Methanococcus maripaludis: one gene and its partners. The protein of the gene in region 3 binds, or shares a complex with, the protein of the main gene of each other region. Links are inferred from orthologs where the notes say so. Each region holds a gene or a part of one and is shown on either strand. Other genes may lie near its edges.

The links.
Region 1: HNP90_RS01260 (region 3) and HNP90_RS06340 share a complex: the UniProt entries of both Methanocaldococcus jannaschii proteins name them as parts of the 50S ribosomal subunit. The link is inferred for Methanococcus maripaludis from one-to-one orthologs.
Region 2: HNP90_RS01260 (region 3) and HNP90_RS06335 share a complex: the UniProt entries of both Methanocaldococcus jannaschii proteins name them as parts of the 50S ribosomal subunit. The link is inferred for Methanococcus maripaludis from one-to-one orthologs.

What each region holds. Positions count from the first base shown.
Region 1 is NZ_JACDUL010000003.1:194,924-203,703, reverse strand. What follows is about bases 5,971-8,780. They hold HNP90_RS06340 (50S ribosomal protein L10), read right to left. Parts: upstream 7,975-8,780; coding sequence 6,967-7,974; downstream 5,971-6,966. Other genes in these bases: HNP90_RS06335 (50S ribosomal protein L1), read right to left, coding at 7,988-8,629; rpl12p (50S ribosomal protein P1), read right to left, coding at 6,583-6,882; HNP90_RS06350 (TATA-box-binding protein), read right to left, coding at 5,971-6,450. Outside these bases: psmA (archaeal proteasome endopeptidase complex subunit alpha), read right to left, coding at 1-46; HNP90_RS06370 (acetate--CoA ligase family protein), read right to left, coding at 561-2,672; HNP90_RS06365 (bifunctional ADP-dependent NAD(P)H-hydrate dehydratase/NAD(P)H-hydrate epimerase), read left to right, coding at 2,815-4,329; HNP90_RS06360 (PHP-associated domain-containing protein), read left to right, coding at 4,354-5,253; imidazole glycerol phosphate synthase subunit HisH, read right to left, coding at 5,282-5,893; more of HNP90_RS06350, read right to left, coding at 5,905-5,970. UniProt on the Methanocaldococcus jannaschii protein: Forms part of the ribosomal stalk, playing a central role in the interaction of the ribosome with GTP-bound translation factors.
Region 2 is NZ_JACDUL010000003.1:193,251-196,895, reverse strand. The notes cover bases 1-2,770. They hold HNP90_RS06335 (50S ribosomal protein L1), read right to left. Parts: upstream 1,822-2,770; coding sequence 1,180-1,821; downstream 1-1,179. Other genes in these bases: HNP90_RS06325 (DUF2067 family protein), read right to left, coding at 2,284-2,770; HNP90_RS06330 (DNA-directed RNA polymerase subunit L), read right to left, coding at 1,997-2,287; HNP90_RS06340 (50S ribosomal protein L10), read right to left, coding at 159-1,166; rpl12p (50S ribosomal protein P1), read right to left, coding at 1-74. In the rest of the region: more of HNP90_RS06325, read right to left, coding at 2,771-2,901; HNP90_RS06320 (hypothetical protein), read left to right, coding at 3,519-3,645. UniProt on the Methanocaldococcus jannaschii protein: Probably involved in E site tRNA release. Binds directly to 23S rRNA. Protein L1 is also a translational repressor protein, it controls the translation of its operon by binding to its mRNA.
Region 3 is NZ_JACDUL010000001.1:229,314-236,709, reverse strand. The notes cover bases 1-2,963. They hold HNP90_RS01260 (uL15 family ribosomal protein), read right to left. Parts: upstream 1,717-2,963; coding sequence 1,285-1,716; downstream 1-1,284. Other genes in these bases: HNP90_RS01245 (50S ribosomal protein L18), read right to left, coding at 2,930-2,963; HNP90_RS01250 (30S ribosomal protein S5), read right to left, coding at 2,230-2,919; HNP90_RS01255 (50S ribosomal protein L30), read right to left, coding at 1,731-2,195; secY (preprotein translocase subunit SecY), read right to left, coding at 1-1,057. In the rest of the region: more of HNP90_RS01245, read right to left, coding at 2,964-3,511; HNP90_RS01240 (50S ribosomal protein L19e), read right to left, coding at 3,535-3,984; HNP90_RS01235 (50S ribosomal protein L32e), read right to left, coding at 4,011-4,418; HNP90_RS01230 (50S ribosomal protein L6), read right to left, coding at 4,428-4,976; HNP90_RS01225 (30S ribosomal protein S8), read right to left, coding at 4,998-5,390; HNP90_RS01220 (30S ribosomal protein S14), read right to left, coding at 5,409-5,570; HNP90_RS01215 (50S ribosomal protein L5), read right to left, coding at 5,580-6,125; HNP90_RS01210 (30S ribosomal protein S4e), read right to left, coding at 6,154-6,888; rplX (50S ribosomal protein L24), read right to left, coding at 6,900-7,259; HNP90_RS01200 (50S ribosomal protein L14), read right to left, coding at 7,279-7,396. UniProt on the Methanocaldococcus jannaschii protein: Binds to the 23S rRNA.

The DNA of each region.
Region 1 (8,780 bases), on a different replicon or contig from region 3:
TGGTTATTGCCCTATCGTATCCTGATGCCGGAACCATTTGTTGCATATAATTGCCTCCAAAATTTAAATTAATAAGTATGAATTGAAAATTAACGGTTATAATAACTACTTTTCACTGAATTTTTATATATAGCTATCTTTTCGTACCTGAAACACACTTCCGCTATATGTTAATATATTAGAAAATCTAATATATTCGTGTACAGATAGGTGAGAGAATGATCCCTGTAACAATTTCTGAAGAAGCAATGGAGTTTATAAACGAAAAAATAAACGAAACTGGTTCAAAAGACTTGATCGTGTTTTTCGAAGGTTTTGGTTGAGGTGGTCCTAAGTTCGGGATCGACATCGCAAGCAAAATCGTCGAAACGGATGAAAAAATTTACGATGAAGATTTCAGAATCTTTATCGACAAAATGGCTAGACAGGTATTAAACGAAGTATATATCATCGTGAAAAAATCCGTTTTCAGCGGAAAATACCTGGCAGTAAAAGGAGCAGGTGGCTGCTGTTAATTTAAGAACCCTGGAAGGGATTAAAAACAGCATATCCTATTTTTTCTATTTTTTTGTTATAATCAATGCATCTCCAACGAATCCGCCTTGGCCTTCTTCTTTTATAAATGCAGGGTTGATATCAATTTCACTTATTTCATCGTAGGTTTCCATTAAAACGCCAACTCTAACGATCAATTCTTTTAAAAATTCGATATCGCTTCTTTTTTCGCCCCTAACTCCTTCAAGGATTTTGTACGACTTCAAGGATTCGAGTATTTCTCCAGCGTATTCTTTTGTTATCGGGGTAATTCCAAAAGAAACATCTTTTAAAACTTCTACGAATATTCCACCAAGTCCAGTCATAACAACAGGTCCAAATACTGGGTCTCTTTTAGCACCAATAATGATCTCTTTTCCGGTGACAAACTGTTCGATCAAAACACCATCGATTATTCCATCGATTTTTCTATCCAACAAGTATTTTTCCCCATTTTTCATAATGGTTTCAAATGCTTCTGATGCATCGCTTGGATCGATTATTACGCAACCTGCATCTGATTTGTGCAAAATGTCTGCTGAAACAACTTTCATTACTACTTTTCCTAATGATTCAGCGTATTTTTTAGCGTCATCTTTAGTCGTTGCAACGAATTTTTCAGGTATTGCAAATCCATTCAATTTTAAAAATTCTTTTGAGTTGCTTTCATTTGGATTTGCGAGTAGTTCATCAATTTTTTCTTGGTTGTTAGTTTTAGCATCCGAGATTTCAGCTCTGATTTCATTTAAGTATTCCGGACTGTCGTATTTGTCCATGAGGTGGCTTTGCCTGTATAAACAAGCTAGTGCTTTAACTGCAAGTTCTGGGCAGATAAATGATGGAATTCCTTTTTCTTGTAAGTAGCTTCTTGCTTCTAACACGGAAGTTCCTCCAACGAATGACGCAACAATTGGAATTTTATCTTTTTTACATATCATGTAGTTTTTAAGTTTCACAAGTTCTCTTGCAACGCCGAGTGCATCAGTCATTCCTTGAGGCGTTAATATTGCAAGTAAACCATCTACGTTTGGATCATTTTCAACTAATTCAAATGCGTGTTTGTATCTCTCAACATCGGCATCCCCGATTAAATCCAGTGGATTTGAAATACCTGATGTATCTGGTAAATATTTTTTCAATTCTGAAACTGTAGTTCCTGAAAATTCTGCAAGTTCCAATCCGAAATTTTCAACAGAATCTGCTGCTAACACACCAAATCCTCCTGCATTTGTAATAACTGCAAGCTTTTTGGATTTCATTGGGGGTTGTACTGAGAATATCTTTAATAAATTTACGAGGTCTTCAAAGCTTTCCACATTAAATACACGGCTTTTTTTGAAAGCTGCATCGTATACTGCACTGTTTCCTGCAAGGCTTCCGGTGTGTGAAGAAGCAGCTTTTGCACCCTCTTCGGATTTTCCACTTTTTAAAACGATTACAGGTTTTTTCCTTGAAATTTTTTTAGCAGCACTTATGAATTTTTCATCTTTCAAACCTTCAATATAAAGCGCCACAACTTTTGTGTGGGGGTCATTTTCAAGGTAATTCAATAGTTCGTATTCCTGAACATCGATTTTGTTACCCATACTCACGATTTTTGAAAATCCAAGGTTATAATAATTTGCAATATCAAGCAGTGCAGTCATAATTGCTCCACTTTGTGATATAAATGCGATATTGCCCATGTTTGAAAATTCTTTACTGAATGATGCGTTTAAATGGTTGTGAAGATTTATCACACCGAGGCAGTTCGGGCCGATTGTTCTAATTCCGTACTGTTCAATAATTGATTTTAACCTGTCTTCTAGCACGTGGTTGTTGGTTTCTGCAAATCCTGCGGTAATAATTATTGCCGATTTTACTCCTTTTCTTCCACATTCTTCCATAGCATCTACTGCATATTCAGCAGGTATTGATATAATTACAAGGTCTGGAGTTTCAGGAATGTCTAAAACAGAACCGTAGCATTTAATCCCGTATACTTCATTGTATTTTTTGTTAATAGGGTATACTTTTCCACCGTGTTGTTTGAAATTTAACAGGTTTTTCATTACTGACTGTCCGACTTTTCCTTCAATTTCTGATGCACCAATTACTGCAACTGATTTCGGGTTGAATATTCCATCAATAGTATTCATATAAATCCCTCGGTTTGTTATATTTTGATAAATATAATTATAATTAATAATAATTAACAATACCTAATTACAGTTTAATTTAATATATGAATTTTTCGGATTTAAGTCAAATAATAAATTCAGTTTTCAGGTGTTGAAAGGCATGAAAGACATCAAATGCGTTCAGAAAAGAGGAAATATTCTAAAATTCGAACAGCTAAGAGAAAAACTCAAGATTAATGATAAAAACGACGTATCTTCTTCTGAAATCAAGGTAATTGACGAAAATTCTGAACAGTACGGAATCTCAAAAGAAAAGTTAATGGAAAACGCTGGAACGGCAGTTTATGAAGAAATTGTTAATTTAAACTTTGATTTTTCAAAAGCGTATGTATTGTGCGGTACTGGAAATAATGGTGGAGATGGTTTTGTTATTGCAAGACACTTAGCGAATAATTTTGCTACATTTGTCGTATTAATTGGAAATGAACAAAAAATAAGAACTTCTGAAACTCAAATTAACTTTAACATCATAAAATATATGGAATTTTTTGGTGCTCTGGATTACCTAAATATTTTAGAAAATGAAAATGTAATGGAGTTAATAAAACAGATTGAAAAGGAATTAAAAAATGAAAATGTACTGATAATTGATTCGATGCTTGGAACAGGAGTTATTGGAACTTTAAAAAATCCTTATTCAATAATAGTTGATTATTTAAATGTTTTAAAGTCCAAATACTATGAAAATTTGAAAATACTCAGTGTAGATATTCAAACAGGAAATTTAAAGTCCGATCTGGAAGTTATACTTCACAAACGAAAATTTGAAAATAAAAATAAAAATTTTGTTGTGAAAAGTATTGGAATTCCAAGATATATTGAAAATATGATTGGAAAAGGGGATTTTCACTTGTTGAACGAAAGAAAACCCGATTCTCATAAGGGGCAGAATGGAAAAGTGCTGATCATTGGGGGCTCAAAAGAATATCACGGTGCTCCTGTTTTTTCAGCCCTTGCAGCTTCTAAATTTGCAGATATTGTTACAGTTGCTTCAGTTTCAAAAGTTATGAATACAGTTAAAAATTATCCTGAATTAATGCCATACGAATTAAATGGGGATTATATCGGCTATAAAAATGTAGAAGAACTTTTAAATCTGTCTAAAAATTACGATTGCACGGTTTTAGGAAGCGGGATTTCTTTAAATTCTGATACAAAAGAGTTTGTAAATTCCTACATTAACAAAATAAATGGAAAAGTAGTTATTGATGCGGATGCAATAAAGTTGATAGATTATGAAAATTTTGAATTTAGAAATAATTTTATATTTACCCCGCACAAAAAAGAATTTGAATACATCGAAAATTATATCGAAAGTTCAGAATTTAAGTCAACCGTAGTTTTAAAAGGCAGTACTGATATCGTGTTTAATTCTGATAGCATCAAAATGAACATTACTGGAAACCAAGGAATGACTGTTGGGGGAACTGGAGATATATTATGCGGAATTATCGGTGCAATTTATTCTTGCAATGATGCATTTCCTTCAGCATGCTGTGGAACGTACATAAACGGATACTGTGGAGATATGCTGGAAAAAGAGTTTGGATACTATTATAATTCAACAGATATCATCAAAATATTGCCAAAAGCACTTAAAGATCTACTAATTTAATGCAATAATTTATTGAGGGACCTCATGGAAAATGACGTATTTAAGGCAGACATGCACATTCACACCAAATATTCTGGAATGATGAAATACATGGGATTAAAATTTCCAGATTCTGTCGAAGAACCTTTAAAGGTATTGAAATGTGCAAAAGCAAATAATATGGACATAATTGCAGTAACTGACCACAATACTATTAAAGGAGCTCTTGAAACGAAAAAGTATGAAAAAGAGTTCGGAATCGAAGTTGTAGTTGGAAGCGAGATAATGTCAAAAGACGGTGAAATCTTGGGGTTATACCTAAATGAAGATATCCCAAAAAGATTGAGCGCTGAAGAAACCATCGAAAGAATCCATGAACAGGGTGGACTTGCAGTATGTCCCCACCCATACAGCCCGATTTGTGAGGCAATCGGAGATAAGATGTTTGAACTTGATTTTGATGGTGTTGAAGTTTACAATGCATACCATAGAGATGGAATTGTAAACAACATTGCACTCGATAAGGTTTTGAAAAACTACCACAAGTCCCCTTTTGCATTTTTAGGAAATAGTGATGCGCATTTAGCAAGAATGATTGGAAATGGAAACACTAAATTTGAAGGAAACTGTGCAGATGATTTATTTAATGCTATAAAGCACAGAAAAACAACTTACGAAGGAACTCCAACCCCACTTTCAGATATAATTCTGTGGAGTTACAATGTTATCTATGCTTCAGAAAAAGCGCTTTTAAAATCAATGGTTAAAAAAGAAGATAATATTGTAAACTACAACTGTTCGAAATTTAAAAAAGGTCTCGCAGCATTTGGCGGGTTGATGTATATTGGAACGCCACTCCCACTTGTTGCAGGGTTTTTAGGAAATATATATCTTAAGAAAAAAGCAAAACAGAAATTAAAAGAAGTAATTCAAGAAGTTATTTAGTTTTTAAGTTTTTTTATTTTTTAAATGATTAAATTAATTCAACAAAGTTTTTAATCATTTTTAAACCGTTTTTACCACTTTTTTCAGGATGGAACTGGGTAGCATAAACGTTTTTTTTATTTAAAACACAGGGGAATTCGTAGCCGTAATTAGTAGTTCCTGAAATCACGTCCTTTTCTGAAGGGTTCACGTGATATGAATGTACAAAGTAAAAATATTCATTATTTGCTATTCCTTCAAAAAGGGGGATATCTTGAACCTGGTTTACTGTATTCCAGCCCATATGGGGGATTTTTTCAGAATGTCTAAATTTTATAACGTCTCCTTTTATTACTCCAAGACCGGGAATTTCGGGACATTCTTCACTTTTTTCAAGTAACAACTGCATTCCAAGACAAATTCCTAAAAAAGGAACCTTTTGAACGCATTTGTTAATTATTTCATTTAAAGAACAGTCTCCAGTTTTTTGAGAAATATTTTTCATGGAGTCTCCAAAATTTCCAACACCTGGGAGAACTAGTTTGTCAGCACTTAGGAGTATTTCGGGGTCACTTGTAACAACAATATCTTTTGTGTACAGTTCAAGTGCCTTTTCGATACTCCGCAAGTTGCCTGCATTATAATCAATTATTGCAATCACGATTATCCCGTTTAGTATAATTCTTCTTCAAGTTCTTTTAATGTGGTCAAAATCTTATTAAATGCAACGTATGCATCATCTATTCTTTTTAATCCGGTAATTACAACTTTTCCACTACCGAATATTAACACAACAACCTTTGGATCGCTCAATCTGTAAACTAATCCTGGGAACTGTTCGGGTTCATATTCGGTGCATTCTAAGGTGGATATATCGTCTAAGTTAGGTTCCATTCCAAGTTCGGTTGTAGCAACCATGTTTTGTACGTTTACTTCAGGATTGTCGATGATGTCCATTCCCGCTTCCTGTAATTCTTTAATTATTTTGTTTATTGCAATTACTGCATCGTCTTTGCTCTTTGCACCGGTACAATTTAATTTACCGCTTCTAAATATCAAAAGTGCAACCTTTGGATCGCTCAATCTACAAACAAGTCCGGGGAACTGTTCAGGTTCATATTCTGCGTTATCTAATATATCTGCGGCATATTCCAAGTCAATATCTGTTCCAATCTGCGTTGATACAACTACGTTTACGATTTTGATTTCAGGTTCCATCATTTTCACCAGTTTAAATATCTGGTATAAATTTCTATTTATATAGTATATAAACGTTTATATCTTTAATTATATATTTAAATATATAAATTAATTTGCCAAAAATAAAAAGAGAATATTCGGAAAATGTAATTATCCGAATAAAGCACCGAGACCTGCAGCAGCAGCTGCGGTTGTGTCTTCTTTTTTCTCTTCTTTTTTCTCTTCAACTGGTGCAGCTGCAGCAGCTGCAGGAGCAGCAGCAGCTACTGGTGCGATTGCAGCTTTTTCGATAGCTTCTGCAATATCAACGCCTTCTAAAGCAGCAACCAAAGCTTTAACTCTAGCTTCGTTTGCTTCAACGCCGCCAGCTACTAAGATAGCTTTAACAGCGTCTTCTGTGATTTCTTTACCTGCGGAATTTAATAATAATGCTGCGTATATGTATTCCATAAAGTACACCTCCAAGATGCATGAACTTTTTTTTGAAATTATCCGTTTGTATATATATTTTTTTGTATTGTATTATAAATTATTTTAGAAGAGCATTCCAAGACCTGCAGCTGGTGCAGCTTCTTCTTTTTTCTCTTCTTTCTTTTCCTCAACAGGAGCTTCTTCAACTGGTGCAGCTGCGCCTGATGACATTTTTTCTATTAATTCTTCGTCTAAAGCGTCATCGCCAGCAAGACCTGCAACAGCAATCATTTGAGCGTAAGCTTTTCCAAGGATTGCATCAGCGGTTTTATCTGTTACGAATGCACTTTCAACTGATACAGCTTTTGCATCATTGAATGCTTTTTGAACGATTGTTTCAATTGTCGCGCTTGTTGGGATAACAGCGTTAACTGACAAGTTGAATGCGCTTGTGTAAGCTTTTTGAATTTTTCCGATGAATTCTTCTTCATCGATTTTTAAATCGCTTTCAGTGTATATAACACCATCTTCGTAAACTCCGAGTACGTTTAAACCAACTGTAACTGGTTTAATACCTAATGCAGAGAGTACAACAGCAAGCTTTTGTGAGACAACTTCGCCTTCTTTAACGACGACTTTGTCTTCTTTGATTCCGATTTTACCCTTATCAATAGCAGCAGGGATTCCAACTGCTTTCAATTCACTTAAGAATGGTCCTGGTGGCATTCCTGTTGAACCAGCTTTAACTTCAATATCGCATGGTGCAGTAGCGCCTCCTTTAACAGGTGCAGGGCTTTTGCTTTCGTCAAGTGTTTTGAATAATTTGAATGGGTTCATTTCGGTAGCAATGATTGCAGCACCTTTGTCCAAGTAATCTGCTAATTTAGCAAATTCAGGATTTCCGGTTTCTTCAGCAACTTCCTCAATTGCCCTTTTCATGAGTGTGTTTCTTGACATTTTTAATGTCATTTGGTCTCTGATTTTGTCCCTGATTTCTTGGAGTTGTACCGCAGGAACTTCCATCATGTCAATTAATGCAATAATGCTTGTACTTTTAAGTAATTCTTTTAATGCATTAACTTCTTCAATTTTCCAAGGGGCAATCTTATGTTCTGATTTAGCGTCGATCATATTTTCAACCCCTCTATTTCTCAATAGGAGCAGCTGCGCCCATTGTAAGTTTTGTAAATGCACTTTTAACGTGGTAGAGTCCTTTTTCGTATTTTTTGGACACTACGTTTAAAATTGCTTCAGCATTTGCAGCAAGCTCTTCATCGCTCATTGATTCATGTCCAATGTACACTTGGAATAATGATTTATCCCTTGTGTTGATTGCAACAGTTTTTTGGAATCTAGCAACTAAAGGCGCTAAATTTGCATTTGCAGGCACAGGTTGTGGCATTTTACCTCTAGGACCTAAAACAGGACCTAATGATTTACCCACCAATGGCATCATATCAGCTTGAGCGATAAAGAAGCCGTGTGCGTTAGCAATTTTTTTAGCTGTTTTTTTGTTTTTACCTAATTCTTCTAATTCTTCCTGTCTTATTACAGTGAGGCCCATGTCTTCTGCTTGAGCAGCCAAGTCACCTTTCGCAATAACCGCAATCGCAACGTCTTTACCTCTTCCACTTGGTAAAACGATCTGTTCTTTTAACCTGTTTTCAGGTCTTGTAAGATCCAACTCTTTCAAGTTGACGATGAGATCAACGGATTGCGTGAAGTTCCGCGGCTTAGCAAGAGTTCGAGCCTCCTTCACTGCATTCAGTATTTTGTCACTGTCCATGTTGATGCCTCCTGTAATTATTTAACCGCACCAATGCGATCTAAACATGGGGCAGACATACTATCGCTTACTATTATATATAAGTTTCTGAGGTAAAAGAAGTCAATTTTTTAAAAGTCGGGTTAAAAATGCCAGTATTTAGTTAAAAAAG
Region 2 (3,645 bases), on a different replicon or contig from region 3:
ATAGCTTTAACAGCGTCTTCTGTGATTTCTTTACCTGCGGAATTTAATAATAATGCTGCGTATATGTATTCCATAAAGTACACCTCCAAGATGCATGAACTTTTTTTTGAAATTATCCGTTTGTATATATATTTTTTTGTATTGTATTATAAATTATTTTAGAAGAGCATTCCAAGACCTGCAGCTGGTGCAGCTTCTTCTTTTTTCTCTTCTTTCTTTTCCTCAACAGGAGCTTCTTCAACTGGTGCAGCTGCGCCTGATGACATTTTTTCTATTAATTCTTCGTCTAAAGCGTCATCGCCAGCAAGACCTGCAACAGCAATCATTTGAGCGTAAGCTTTTCCAAGGATTGCATCAGCGGTTTTATCTGTTACGAATGCACTTTCAACTGATACAGCTTTTGCATCATTGAATGCTTTTTGAACGATTGTTTCAATTGTCGCGCTTGTTGGGATAACAGCGTTAACTGACAAGTTGAATGCGCTTGTGTAAGCTTTTTGAATTTTTCCGATGAATTCTTCTTCATCGATTTTTAAATCGCTTTCAGTGTATATAACACCATCTTCGTAAACTCCGAGTACGTTTAAACCAACTGTAACTGGTTTAATACCTAATGCAGAGAGTACAACAGCAAGCTTTTGTGAGACAACTTCGCCTTCTTTAACGACGACTTTGTCTTCTTTGATTCCGATTTTACCCTTATCAATAGCAGCAGGGATTCCAACTGCTTTCAATTCACTTAAGAATGGTCCTGGTGGCATTCCTGTTGAACCAGCTTTAACTTCAATATCGCATGGTGCAGTAGCGCCTCCTTTAACAGGTGCAGGGCTTTTGCTTTCGTCAAGTGTTTTGAATAATTTGAATGGGTTCATTTCGGTAGCAATGATTGCAGCACCTTTGTCCAAGTAATCTGCTAATTTAGCAAATTCAGGATTTCCGGTTTCTTCAGCAACTTCCTCAATTGCCCTTTTCATGAGTGTGTTTCTTGACATTTTTAATGTCATTTGGTCTCTGATTTTGTCCCTGATTTCTTGGAGTTGTACCGCAGGAACTTCCATCATGTCAATTAATGCAATAATGCTTGTACTTTTAAGTAATTCTTTTAATGCATTAACTTCTTCAATTTTCCAAGGGGCAATCTTATGTTCTGATTTAGCGTCGATCATATTTTCAACCCCTCTATTTCTCAATAGGAGCAGCTGCGCCCATTGTAAGTTTTGTAAATGCACTTTTAACGTGGTAGAGTCCTTTTTCGTATTTTTTGGACACTACGTTTAAAATTGCTTCAGCATTTGCAGCAAGCTCTTCATCGCTCATTGATTCATGTCCAATGTACACTTGGAATAATGATTTATCCCTTGTGTTGATTGCAACAGTTTTTTGGAATCTAGCAACTAAAGGCGCTAAATTTGCATTTGCAGGCACAGGTTGTGGCATTTTACCTCTAGGACCTAAAACAGGACCTAATGATTTACCCACCAATGGCATCATATCAGCTTGAGCGATAAAGAAGCCGTGTGCGTTAGCAATTTTTTTAGCTGTTTTTTTGTTTTTACCTAATTCTTCTAATTCTTCCTGTCTTATTACAGTGAGGCCCATGTCTTCTGCTTGAGCAGCCAAGTCACCTTTCGCAATAACCGCAATCGCAACGTCTTTACCTCTTCCACTTGGTAAAACGATCTGTTCTTTTAACCTGTTTTCAGGTCTTGTAAGATCCAACTCTTTCAAGTTGACGATGAGATCAACGGATTGCGTGAAGTTCCGCGGCTTAGCAAGAGTTCGAGCCTCCTTCACTGCATTCAGTATTTTGTCACTGTCCATGTTGATGCCTCCTGTAATTATTTAACCGCACCAATGCGATCTAAACATGGGGCAGACATACTATCGCTTACTATTATATATAAGTTTCTGAGGTAAAAGAAGTCAATTTTTTAAAAGTCGGGTTAAAAATGCCAGTATTTAGTTAAAAAAGAATTTATATCTATTAAATTATTAATTATAATTCTTTAAGTGTTTTGTTGCAGAGATCGACGATGTCTTTTAAAGCTTCTTTTAAAACTTTTTCTGCATCTGTTTTTTCATCGGTTTTTAGCATGATTGTCGGGTTTGAGATGTATCTTCCAGTATCTGGATCTAAAACCGGATGTTCCACACCGTATGATGCGAGAATTACACCTTTTTTGGATAACAATACTTCTTTTATTAAGTTGCTCAAAGAATGGTCGTCATTTACCAATTCTAATTCGATAAAGTTTTTGCTTTTTTCAAGAATGTTAACGTAGTTCATTTTTTCACACTCAAAAGTTCTTTTCTTGTTAAATCTATATCCTTATTAAGAACAATTTTCTCGTCTTCTTCCCTAAATAGTTCTTTTTCAAGTCCTTCTTCGATTAATTCATCGATATCTCGCCCTGTTATGTATGCCGCAAGAGTTATTACGTTTTTAACAGGTTTTGATCCAATATTATAAAAGCTGAGTTCAGAGTAAATATCAAGAATGTCTTTTAAGATACCATTAATCTCTTCTATTTTATGTTCACACTTGATTACGTTTTCATCTTTTAAATATTTAAAATTAATTTTTAATGCAGTGAGTGCATCCAAGACGAGGTCTTTGTTTACTGGGTATTTTAAATCGTTTAATTTGTATTCAAATAGTCCTTTAGCATCTTTATTGTATTTATTATGAACTGTATCGATGATAGTCAGGATATTTTTATGATCTTCTGCAAGTTTATACTTTTCATCGCCAAATATCTTTATTCGTGCACTGTTATATGCCCGATTCTCTGAATAATTTGCTTTCGCATCAAATGAATAATCAATGCCTAATTTAGATATTCTTTCGCAGATTTCGATAATTTCTTCTTCAGTTCCTTTAATTGATATTATTCTTTTCATAATACTCACCAGATAGGTCCGAAATAGTCTCTTCAAAAATAGATACAAAACTTCAAAAGAGTTAATCCGTGTCGTATATAAAACTATGTAGTTATACTTTACGTCTCAAAAATATAAAACTGTTGGCAAAATAAGAATAGTTTTTTTAAAACTGGAAATATACAACGTCGTGTCAAAATGTTATATATATTATTGCCCATATGGGTAAATTGTCCTGCAGAACTTCTATCTGATTATTTTGGTTTGATAAAAACCTCAAATATTTGCAGGATACCTCTATCTTCAAATTCTATTCTGCTAATCTTGAAAAAAGAAAGTAATCCGATTTTAAAAAAGTTTATTTTTTGTGTCGTTGGTGTATTTTTTCTGCATTTATTGTTTTTATTATTTGGTATATACACCGCCCCTTTTATTACAATCCCCATTTTAAATTTTATCAGATTAATTAAGTCCTTTTTTTAATTAAACGTATAATTATAAATTATAATCAATAATATTTATATTTAAAGCGTTAATTATTCAGGATAATATCAATTCATGTTTTTATTTCCATTAAAACTCTAAAAATTTATTTAACGGGTTTTGAAGAAAATTATAATTAAGAACGGAGGGATAGTATGATACATGTTTCATATTCAAGTGTAAATGAAATGCTTGATCACTGGAAATTTAGGAAAAGTATGCGAAACAGGATCAAAAAAAGCTTTAATTTAGAAAGACTTTTTAAATCACACGAAAAATACC
Region 3 (7,396 bases):
TGGCCATTGATTTTGCATCGAGTCCAGATGTTTCAACCCAGAAAAGACCAAACAATATACAGAATATTATCATCATTATTGTGTAAAATACCGCATGAAGTGGGTCTGCAATTAAGCTTGAGATTCCATATGGTGTTGAGAAGTAGTATGCAAGCCCATCAGTTGCCCTACCGCTCGTATAATGTCCAAGAATTGGGAAACCCATTTTTTCTAAAAACATCCCCCAGAGCTGGATGTTTGCAAACAATGCTGCAGCAAGGATAACTGGCAAGTTTGAAACATAAATGAATTTTATCGGGTATTTTCCAACTGCACCTTTTACTCTTCCATGTGCGAGAGGAATTTCAACTCTGATACTTTCAACGTAAACTACAACCAGGAATACAAGTATTGTACCGAGTATTGGTAAAATATATTCCAATGCAGTCCATAAACTTCCAACAGTCATTGCACTGAAGAATTTCCATAAGTACCCTTCTGCACCAAAAGTTCCTACAAATATTGTTTGTGAAACTCCTGCCGCAATGAAAAGACCGATACCTGAACCGATACCGTATCTTGAAACAATTTCATCAAGATAAATAATTAATATAGCACCAAGTGCAAGTTGCAGTACCAATATAACCATTAAAAGTGGAGTTAGTGTACCAAACGCACCTGCTCCAACAAACATTAAAGCTTCGAGGAAACATAGTGCTATACCAAATAACTTTTGTAAACCTTGGAACAATGCTCTATTCATCGGTTTTGATAGGTCCAGACTTATAATTTCAGATCCAACCAAAAGCTGCATGATAATCCCTGCAGTTACAATTGGCCCGATACCAAGGGTGATCAAAGTACCCATTTTTGAAGCAGTAACTGTTTGCCAGAAATCAAATATTGCAGGCATTTCTGAACCGCCAGTGTAAATATCAATTGTACCCAAAATAAAGTAGAGTACAAGCACAAGTGCAGTCCATTGTAATTTTTCTTTAAATGAAATTTCTTTTAACGGTCTTTTTACTTCAGGAATTAACTCAAGTATAGGTTTTATTTTTAATAGAAAACTTTCCAAATTCTCACCTTGGAATAAACATTATAAATTTCAATAAATGATAAAAACACGAAATTTTTTATCAAATATAATCATTAAGATAATTTTTGGAAAAAGTATTGGATATAGTTTTCGCATCTACAAAATATTCTAAAAAATGAGTAGTTATTTGATTTGGATTTTCATAGTATCCACTATCAAAAATAAGAAAAAGCAGGATTAAATGAAGTAAGTGGTTCTTAATTGAATTATAATTCAACAAATTCTCCACCGGCAGCCTCAATTTTTTCTTTAGCTCCTTCAGAGAATTCAACTGCTTTTACAACCATTGCGGTTGAGATTCTTCCTTTTCCGAGAACTTTTTCGTATCCGATTTCGGTAGCATCAACTACAACTTTTCCATCTTCTACTTGGAATGCATCTTTGTATTTTAAGATGTATTCTTCCAATTCTCCAATGTTAATAGTTTCTAACTGTTTTATAAGGCCGGGGTTTCTGTTGAATCCGTATTTACCGAAGTAATCAGGATTGAATTTACAGACTGACAACCATTTATGTTTCTGGTGACCAGCGTTACCCCTACCACCTCTGTGGCCAGCGCCTCTATGTTTTTTAGCTTCTCCATATCCGCAGGTTCTGGAGCCTCTCATTTTCGTGATTTTTTTGCTTTTTCTAATCATTAAATCACCTTAAATTACATCATTTTATTCAATAAATCGTTGATTTTACCAGATCTGTAACCTAAGGCACCGCCAATTGAGAATCCTTTTTTGACTCCTGCTCTATCGTATCCTTTTCTTGGAGGGTGTAATCTGAATACTGGTTTGATTGGCGTATCTTTTATTTTGATTTCGCCAGCAATTATTTTTTCAGCTAACTCTTCAACTGGAAGTTCTGTTAACTCTTTTACGAGTTCTTCAGTTAATCTTTTGTTTCCAGGAAGTCTTCCTCTTTTTAGAATTAAAGCTACGAGTGTATCTTTATCGATTTCACCGTAGGTTACATAATCTTTAACTTTTTTTATCATTCCAGTGTAGTGTTCATTGTCTGGAATTACAACACAGTGGTTTACTCGGTGTAATCTCAACATCTTCATGGTATCTGCGATGTTTCCTCTAACACCTACGCTTCCTCTGACTCTTACAACTGCGTAAGCCATGTTTTAATCACCTTTTTTCTTAAAAAGTAATAAATTAGAGTACTCTTCCTTCTGTAAGACCTAATTTTTCCTTTTGTGCAGGTAAGCATCTTACGAAGTTTAAGTTGTTTAATGCATCGAATGTAGCTTCAGCAAAGTTGTATGTGGTTCTTGTGTCACCAAATGTTTTAGTCCATGCATCTTTTATTCCTGCAAGACCTAAAACAGCTTTTGCAACGTTACCAGCAACTAAACCAACACCCCTAGGTGCAGGAAGTAATTCTACCTTAACGCTACCACAAGCTCCTTTAGCTGTGAATGGGATTGAGTGAGGGTATCCGCAACCGCATTCCCATGAACCGCAGCCAATTCTAACTTTGATTAATGATAATTTTGCGTGAGCAATTGCTTTTCTGATAGCAGGGCCAACTTCTTTTGATTTACCCATGCCTACTCCAACGTATCCGTTTTTGTTACCTACAACAACAGTTGCTCTGTATCTTGCTCTTCTTCCAGATTTGTGCATTCTTTGAACCAATTTAACGTCCAAAACTTGCTCTTCTAGATCGGGTAAGAGTGCATCAACAATTTCAGGTTCTAATAAGGGAAGACCTTTATCCATAATGTAGTTAATGTCTGAAATTGTTCCTTCCTTAACCATTCTACCGATTTGGGTTTTTGGTTCCCAAGCTTCGGTATTGAATTTTCTTTTTTCAGCTCTTTTTTCAGCCTTTTTTTCAGCCATTTATATCACCTTATAAGTTAAGGATTTTTTCTTTCAGTTCTTCAACGTGTTCTGGCAAGTCTTCTGGGTTTAATCCTTTTTCTAAGTATTTTGAGAACTGTTTTTTGTACGCATCAGCATCTTCTTTTAAAGATTCTGCGTAATTTTTAACGTGAGTTCCGTTTAATCTTTCTTCATCTGCGATGATTTCATCACCGTGAGGTATATCCATACCTGCATCGAGTGCGCCTTTTAAAACAGCGAAAATTGCAGCTCCTTTGGTAGCTCTGTGAAGACCTTTGTCTAATATAGCTTCTTCTGCTCCTTCTTTAACAGCCTTTTTACCTAACAATAAACCTGTTAAGTATGCTGCAGGTAAATTTCCGCAGTGGCCTTTGTAACCCATTTTAACGAGTTCTCTGGAGTGTGCTGAAACTAAAACAACGTCCCCTTTTTCATCGTATGCCATAAGCTGAGCGATCACATTGTTTAAGGATTTTCTCGCAACTAATCTAGGTTTGCCAGACAATAATAATCCTAACCTTTGTCTGAAATCAGTTTTTCCTTCTCTTCTTCTTCTAAAAGGAACTCTGAATTTGGCGTTCTTTGCCATAGTCATTCCTCCTTAAATTTGAGTTATTCAGCTAAAATTCCGTGTTCTTTCATGTATAACTTCATGTGATTTCTACTTCTGAATGCGCCACCTTTAGCCATTCTGTAGAGTTTTCTGTATGCTGATCTTTCGATTTTTTCATTTTCTCTTAAGTCTTTCAGCATTTTTCTAAGTGGCCTGATGGTGTTCATCCATTTTTCTTTTTTAGGAGTTCTTGCACCTTTAGCCCCTTTTCTTGAACCAGGACCTTTTCTCTTTCCTTTTCTCTTCTGTTCTTGAACTTCTTTTTTCCTAGCGCTACTGATTCCTTTTTCCTGTTTCTTAACAATGACTCCATCGTTAATTAAAAGTCTAATGTCATCTTTTGTGATGGCCATTTTGACTTTTTCCAGGTTTTCAGGATCAATCCATACCCTATCGATACCGCAATCCAAAACAGCTGCAGCAATTCTTCTTTGGGTTGATACATCCATAATATCACCTTATATCTTAAGCGAGATTATAAACTTAAGAATTCTTCCTGTTTTTGTTTGGATACGTTAAATACTCTAATTCCTAATTCATTAGCTTTTTTAACGATTTCTATTCTTTTTCTTTTACCAACGGTAGCTGCAATTCTTGCACCTTGAATTTCAGGGTTTATTGCAACTAATTCTTTTACGTTGTTAACAAGAATATCTTGTAAGCCTGATGGGTGTAAACCTCTAACAAGAGCAGGTCCTCTGTAACCTACTGTAGCAACAGCAGCCCTATGTGTCAATCCTATTCTCATACCGCTGTGTTTACCAAAAGGTCTTCTCCAGCTAGTTCCAATTCTTGAACACTTGAACCAGTCCTGTCTTTTAAATTCAGGTCTTTTCTGTTTCATTTTGAGTTTTAATCTCATTAATCTTTTGAATTCACTCATGAGACCACCTTATAATACCTTGCCTGCTTTTTCTACAATGTAGATGCCATCTTGGAATATTCTTGTGTCTCTTCCTTTAACTTTAGTAGCTTGTTCGATGTTTGCAGCGGTTTGACCAACAAATTCTTTGTTAGCTCCACTTACAATCACTTCTTCACCACTAACTTTTACAGTGACTCCATCCATGATTTTAGCAGTTCTGGTGTATTTTTCTCCTAAGAAGTTGTCAATGGTTACAGTGTTTCCTTTAGCACTAACTTTCATTGGGAAGTGAGCGTATCTGATTACTAATTTGTATTCAAATCCGTCAGTAACACCTGTGATCATGTTTTGAATGTGTGATCTGTAGGTTCCAACAATTGCAGTTTGTGCTTTTCTTGGGAATGTACACTCAATAACAACTTTTCCGTCTTCTGTGCTTATTTCGATTCCAGGGTACAACAAATCTCTTTTAAGTTCTTTTGCACCTGATTTAACAGCAACTGTGCTGCCGTTAACTTCAACGTTGACGTTTTCAGGAATTTCGATTTCTTCCCTTATTAAAGCTGCAACTGGCATAAGAATACCTCCATAATGTCCTTAGTATATGTAGGAAATTAATCTTCCACCTACTCCAGCGTTTCTAGCTTCGTCATGTGTCATTAATCCTTTTGGGGTACTTACGATTAACAATCCGAAACCTTTAGCTGGTAAGTATCTCTTTTCGAATTTTTCGAAGTCATGGTTTTTAACTGCGAATCTAGGCTTTACAGCTCCACACTTGTTGATTTGTCCGATTAAATCAACTTTGTAGACACCCGCTTTTCCGTCTTCAATGTATTCGAAGTTTCCAATGTATCCTTGATCCTGCATAACATTTAGAACTCTTCCAATTAATTTTGAAGCAGGTTTCAAGTAAGCTACGTTTTTACCCACACTTTCGCAGTTGGATACGTGGTTTAATGCGTTTGCAAGAGGGTCCATTAAACTCATATTGTTACCTCCTTGTCCTTAATCGTACTTTTTAAATCCTAATTTTGGTGCTAATTCTCTGAAGCATTGTCTGCATAAATTTAATCCGTATTTTCTGATAATTCCTGGCCCTTTTCTTCCGCATCTTTTGCAAACTTTAGAACCTTGGCCGAATTTTGTCTTAAATGGTGTTTTTGTCATTCTTTCACCTTATTCCCTGACTACTTCAGTATCGAATTTAGCTTGGATGTATTCGATAGCTTCGTCTTTGGTAACTAAGTGTTTCTTTGGAATGTGGCTTCTTTTAACTTTTCTGGATTTTACTCTGTATCCTGATTTTTCAAAGGTTACACAGATATCCATACCATAGATTCCAATTGATGGGTCGTACTTTTGACCTGGGAAGTCAATATGTTCAGGAACACCAAATGAGAAGTTTCCAACCTGATCAAATGATGACGCATAGAGTACTTTACCACATGTTTTAAATGCACTGAATGCATTTCCGAGGAATTCTTCAGCGTTCTTTCCTCTTAATGTTACTTTTAATCCAATTGGTAACTTTTTTCTGATACCAAATGCAGGGTTTGTCTGTTTAGCTAAAGTCCTTACTGGTGATTGGCCAGTGAGTTCTTCAATAACTTTTGCACCTATTGTTAACCTATCTCCAGCTTCACCTACACCGAAGTTTACTGTGACTTTTTGGATTCTTGGTTTTTTCATAGGTTCTTTTTCCCAAACTTCTTGGAATGACATGTTTCGTCCTCCTCTAATTTTATGGGCATTACATCGAAATTACTGGCTCGTCTTGACCTACGATAAATACGTAAGGCTTAACGGTTTTAAATTTCTCGCCATCTTTGTTTTCTAAAGTTACAATATCTGAGTACAATGCTCTGTTTTCCACTTCAACGATTTTAGCAAATTCTCCAACGTGTTTACCGCCAGTTACGTATGCTAATTTTCCTTCGCCGAATGCAACATGTCCAACAATTGACTGTTCTGGAATTGAAACTAAAACGCTGTCTCCTGTTTTGTAAACATCTTCTTCAGCTTTTGTAGCGTCTGAAACTTTTACAATCTGGTTTCTACCATCGTGAAGGTTTAATTGAATGTGACCGCCTTTTATAACAGTTTTGTTCACGATTTTGCATAATTTTGCATCGGTTTTGTCAGTTTTTTTCAAGCTGATTCTTCCGCTTTCGTCAAATAATACAAGGTAGTTTTCATCCATTTCAGGGATTGATAAAACATCCATTAATCCAGCAGGGTGTTTGTATTCCTTTCTTTTTAATCCATCGATTAAGATTTTTCCCGTTTGGATAATTTTTTTAGCTTCTCTTGCGTTGTCAGCGTATTTTAATACGTCTCTTACAACTAACAATAAAGGTAAAGATTTATCCATTGAGTGTGGTCCAGGTGATGGTCTTACAGTAAATGCTTTTACTTTTCTAGGAAGTTGCCAATTTGCTGGAGCAGCCAATCTTTTAAGATGTTTTCTAGGTCCTTTAATTGCCATGCTCACACCTCTTAGTTACTTGAATTTTTAAATCTCTTTTCGTCTGATTCGTCCAATTTGGTAATCATAACATTTGATGGATGAATTGGATATGCTGTTTCAGTTCCATCTTGTTTTTTGTTAACTACCCCTTCAACAATGATTTTGTATCCTGCGTAGTCAACTTTTGAAACTTCTCCTTCAATTCCTTTGAAATTTCCTCTGAGTACTTTTACAGTATCTCCTTTTTTCACAGGAAGGGAGTTTTTATTGAATTTTTCTTTTAATTCTTTTGATAACATTGCAGCCATAACGCTATTTCTTAAATGTAAAGGTGCGTTATAGAGTGCTTTTCTTTGTTTTCTTGGCTGTTTTGAGTTTGTCAAAACCATGATTTCACCACATGCCTAATTAGTGAATAATTTTAGCTAATCTTGAAACACCAGGCCATCTTTCAGCAGCTTCTTTTGAAACTGGACCTTTGATTTCTGAACCTTTTGGTGTTCCTTCTGGAGTAACAATAACAGCT